Regions from separate parts of the Paenibacillus sp. fava2 genome, predicted to be linked through region 1. Evidence: a T-box and tRNA genes for the amino acid it is inferred to sense, from the RefSeq annotation. Region 1 holds a T-box; the other holds one or more tRNA genes.
The links. The T-box of region 1 lies ahead of lysS (lysine--tRNA ligase). A T-box ahead of a tRNA ligase gene usually reads a tRNA of that ligase, here a tRNA-Lys.
Positions count from the first base shown of each region.

Region 2: it has a tRNA-Lys gene. The T-box ahead of lysS (lysine--tRNA ligase) is inferred to sense a tRNA for this amino acid. The anticodon was not compared.

Region 1 is NZ_CM177755.1:3,554,374-3,556,769, forward strand. It holds gene AC4G46_RS15350 (hypothetical protein) at 1-114, shown strand, start outside; gene AC4G46_RS15355 (hypothetical protein) at 168-524, shown strand; T-box leader at 585-853, shown strand; gene lysS (lysine--tRNA ligase) at 915-2,396, shown strand, end outside.
Region 2 is NZ_CM177755.1:2,585,057-2,587,452, forward strand. It holds gene AC4G46_RS10955 (GNAT family N-acetyltransferase) at 71-538, shown strand; gene AC4G46_RS10960 (VOC family protein) at 653-1,006, opposite strand; tRNA gene AC4G46_RS10965 (tRNA-Lys) at 1,167-1,239, shown strand; gene AC4G46_RS10970 (ABC transporter ATP-binding protein) at 1,348-2,115, opposite strand; gene AC4G46_RS10975 (FecCD family ABC transporter permease) at 2,115-2,396, opposite strand, start outside.

The sequences.
Region 1 (2,396 bases):
AGCTCCTCTATAAACAATAATGTTGCCAGTGTAGCAGAAAATATCTACCTTGAATACCTGTACATAGCCGTCAGCCGTCAGCCGTCAGCAAAGAAAGCTTTAATCACAAATTAAACATCATTTACATATTTACCCAAATGAATTATGGTTACGGCAGGAGGGATGTTATGGAGCCATATGCTGATCGGCAGGTTGAGCGCAGGGCCAGACCGGGAAGAATCAGAAATATGTTGATTGTGCTTGTGGTTTTGCTGGGCGTGCTTGCATTGCTTAATCCGTCCACTGAGGATTTTGCGGAGTATGCCGCTGATGATCTGCAGGAAATACTAGGCGCATCACTGCCGGATGGCGTTAGTCAGGCTGTGATCCGGCCGCTGGTGCAGAGCCTTGCAGAGAGGGATAATTACATCATTTTTTCCGTTTTCAGTCTGCCAGACATCCAAGACACGGATACTTTTATCGGAGACATCAAGGCGAAGCGGCAGTATATTGGCCTGTTCAAAATCTTTTTCATCAAAATGTAGAAATGAAATTTAAACTTGAAAAGGCATAGCAAATCATGTTTAAATAGGTTTAATTGGATAAAAAAAGCGATGATGAGAAGAGTAGTTAAGCAAACGTTGTTCACAGAGAGCTCCAGCCCGGTGAAATGGAGCAGCAATGTGCCTGACGAATAAAGTCTCTGAGCTGCATACGGAATTGGGCAGAATGATCGCCCAAGGATGCTATGACGGGAGCTCCCGTTACAGAGCTAGGGTATAAGCGTTATTGCCGTACCCGAAGAGGCGGGCCTGGCGACATGTCCGCGAACAGAGGTGGTACCACGGTGCTTATGACAGCTCCCGTCCTCAAGATGACAATCTTGAGGCGGGGGCTTTTTTGTTTTTTATTAAAGAGCAGAGGAGATTATTAACATGCATTGGGCACAAAAAATCGCAAGCAACTTGATCAGCAGCCATCCTGAGTGCCAGACCTTTGTATGCGCGTCGGGCATCAGCCCGTCGGGCTCGGTTCATATCGGCAATTTCCGCGAGATTGTCACCACCTATTTCGTTACCCAGGCGCTGCAGAGAGCCGGGAAAGAGGTTCGTTTTATTTTTTCGTGGGATGATTTCGACCGGTTCCGCAAGGTTCCCGCGCAGCTGGACGCTTCATATGAGCGGTATATTGGTATGCCGTACACCAAGGTCCCATGTCCATGCGGCAGCCATATTTCCTATGCTGAGCACTACGAGCAGGAATTTGAGCAAGCGCTAAGCGCTTTTGGCATCCAACCCGAATTCATCTACCAGAGCCGTGAATATCAGTCAGGCAGGTATAACCAGGCTATCCTCCATGCCCTGCGCAGCAGAGGGGAAATTTACGACATTCTGATGATGTTCAAAACGAGCAAAGCTACTGAAGAGGAACGGGCAGCCTTTTATCCGATTCAGGTCTATTGCGAGCGTTGCGGAAAGGATACGACCAGTGTCCACGCTTTTGACGGGGAGTCGGAGGACATCATCTATAGCTGCAAATGCGGCTGCTATAACACGCTTCACGTTCCGCAGGCTTCGAACATCAAGCTGCACTGGAAGATAGACTGGCCGATGCGCTGGGGGATGGAGGATGTCGTATTCGAGCCGGGCGGCCGTGACCATTCCTCCGAGACGGGGAGCTATAATGTTGCCAAAGTCATCGCGGAGAAAATATTCGGTAACCAGCCGCCGTATTACGTTCCTTATGAGTTCATCAACATTAAAGGCAGCCATGCCAAAATGTCCAGCTCGTCTGGCCATAACTATACGCCGGATGATCTGCTGAAGGTATACGGGCCGGAGCCGATCCTGTTCATGTTCGCCAAATATCAGCCGGATGCGGCCTTCAGCATCGGCCTTGATGAGGATGTACTGCGGAACTATACAGAATTCGAGCGGTTCCGCAAAGCTAATGCCGCCGGGCAGCTGGAGAGTGAGGACATACGGGCGGCTCTTGACCTGGCCCTGCGCAATCCCGAAGACCCGGAAATACCGGGCTTCAGTCAGATTACGGCCCTGCTGCCTCTGCTTAACTGGGACAGCGGGCTGCTGCAAAGACTGCTTGTTCAGGATGGCGTGCAAGCCGGCGAAGAGGCATTATTCCGTCAAGCCGCAGAACGGGCTGAGCACTGGATCAGACATTATGCCCCGCACAAGCTGGTAACAGTGAACAGCAGCCCGGACCGGGTACTGTATCAATCACTGGAGGCTGCTGAACGGGAGCGGATTTTGGCATTCTGCGGCCTGCTCCGCAGCGGATTTTCCGATGAAACAGAATTTATGCAGCAGGTGTACGCTATTTGTCACGATGCTGACAAAAAGACGATGAGAAGCAATCAGAAGCGGCTGTTTACTATCCTATATCAGCTGATTCTGCAG
Region 2 (2,396 bases), 970 kb from region 1:
TATGCATTCTCTCCTTTCATACCATAAATACCCAAAAAAGTGCTATAGTAGAAGAAGCCGGGTAAGACCAATGGAGAGGGATGATATCATGAAACTTATAGATATAACAAAAGAAAACTGGGAGAACGTTATTCTTCTTTCCACAAACGAGCATAATCAGCTGACGCTGGATGAGGAATTTGTTGCCTCCAATGCGTACTCGCTGGTGGAGTCATTTTATGAAGAGAATTGGATCGTGAGAGCGATCGAGCTAAACGGGACAATGATCGGATTCGCAATGTATGGATTCCCGGAAGGCAGTAACGCTTACGAGCTCCGCAGGTTTATGATTGACAGAAGGTTTCAGGGGAAAGGCTACGGAAAGCAGGCCCTGTCTTTGATCGTTGAAGAAATGCGGGGGCGATACAGCTGTAAGGAAATATTTTTGTCTACAGAAGCTGCGAATGTAAAAGGGAAGCATGTGTACGAGAGTGCGGGATTTCTCAATACAGGTAAGATTCAGGATGGTGAAGAGCTGTATATGTTAAAAATAAGCTGATCTGTAACAGCGGGAGGTTACAGTTTATGCAAAAAGGCTGCTCCTTGAAAAGGAGGGCAGCCATTTCAGACAGTTATTCTCTTGAGGGCTTCGGGCTGCTAGCCGAACCGAAACCTAGCTGTGCTGCGCAAGCTGCACCTCAAACCCGTCCGGATCCAGCACATAAAAGAACCGCAGATGCGGATTCGGCGAGACGGGCCCGCGTGCTACCGGGATGCCATGGCTATTTAATTCATCGATCGCATCCTCCAGCGATGCGACTTCGAAGCCGACAGATACACCGCATTCGGGCTTCAGCGCAGCTTCGCTCCCCTGAATCAGCTCAATTTTGGGCTGACCCTGCCGGCCCAGCATAACGATCTGCCTGCCTCTGCTTTCAAATTGGCGTTCAACCGGAAGACCCAGAATCCGGTGGTAAAATTGCAAAGAAGCCTCAAGATCACGTACTCTTAATGTTATCCAGTTCATGCGTAATTGCATATACAACAGCCCCTTTTCCCCAAGCTAAATGACACTTCAAGTTTACTATAGCCGGAGAAAATAAAAAAACATTTGACATTGTGTCTCCTGCGAGGTATATTATAAGAGTTCCTTTTGAGAGCAAAGATCATAACAACCAACATAATATGGACTCTTAGCTCAGTTGGTAGAGCAGTAGACTCTTAATCTATTTGTCCAGGGTTCGAGCCCCTGAGAGTCCATCACACAAAGAACGGCAGCGATGCCGTTTTTTTGCTGTTCATTTACATATTCAAAGAGCGTCTCCGTTCAGGCGAAGGGAGACGCTCTTTTTTATACACAGATTCAGGTCATCTAGTCTCCAGATAAGCAAAACCAAGCGCTCCGGTAACCGGATTGCGGTAGGTTTCACAGGCCACATCAAACACCTGGCCAATCAGCTCCTTGGTCAGAATGTCCTCAGGCTTGCCGCTTGCGGCAACCTGCCCCTGCTTCATTACATACAGATAATCGCAGTATTCGGCGGCGAGCGTAAGGTCATGGAGTGCGGCGAGGATGCCGATGTCCAGCTTTTTTACAATGTTCAGGATCTGCAGCTGGAACTTGATATCCAGGTGATTGGTTGGCTCATCGAGAATCATGAATTCCGGCTGCTGGGCTAGCACACGGGCCAGAATGACACGCTGCTTCTCGCCGCCCGACAATGAATTGTAGCTGCGTTCTGCGTGACCCTCCAGATTTACCTTGCGCAGGGCACCGGTTACAATATCGTGATCCTGCTTATTGTCCGTTTCCAGCATGCCTTTATGCGGGGTCCGGCCCATTGCAACCATCTCGCGCACTTTGAAATCAAAGCTCAGTTCGTTGAACTGGCCCACGACGCCCAGCTTTTGCGCAACCACCTTGGGGCTTGCTTTGATTACATCAAGGTCAGACAAAAAGACATCTCCCTGCTTAGGCTTGATGACTTTATAGATGCTCTTCAGCAGCGTGGATTTGCCGCAGCCGTTCGGCCCGATCAGGCCGACGAACTGCTTGTTGCGGACCTTGAGCGATACATCCTTGACAATATTGACATTGGAAAAAGAGACAGCCAGATGTTCAACGTTTAAATTCATTAAGATTTGCCTCCAAACGCGTAGCCTTTTTTGACCAGCATGTACATGAACATTGGTGCGCCTATCAGGGCTGTGATGATCCCGATCGGCAGCTCTACATTTGGCACGATAGTCCGGGCAATAACGTCCGTCCAGATGAGGAAGATGGCACCAAACAGAATAGAAGCCGGGAGCAGCCTGCGGTGATCAGAGCCGACGAGCCCGCGTACCAGATGGGGGATAATCAGGCCGACGAAACCGATCATTCCGCAGCTGGCGACCATGATACCGGTAATCAGGGC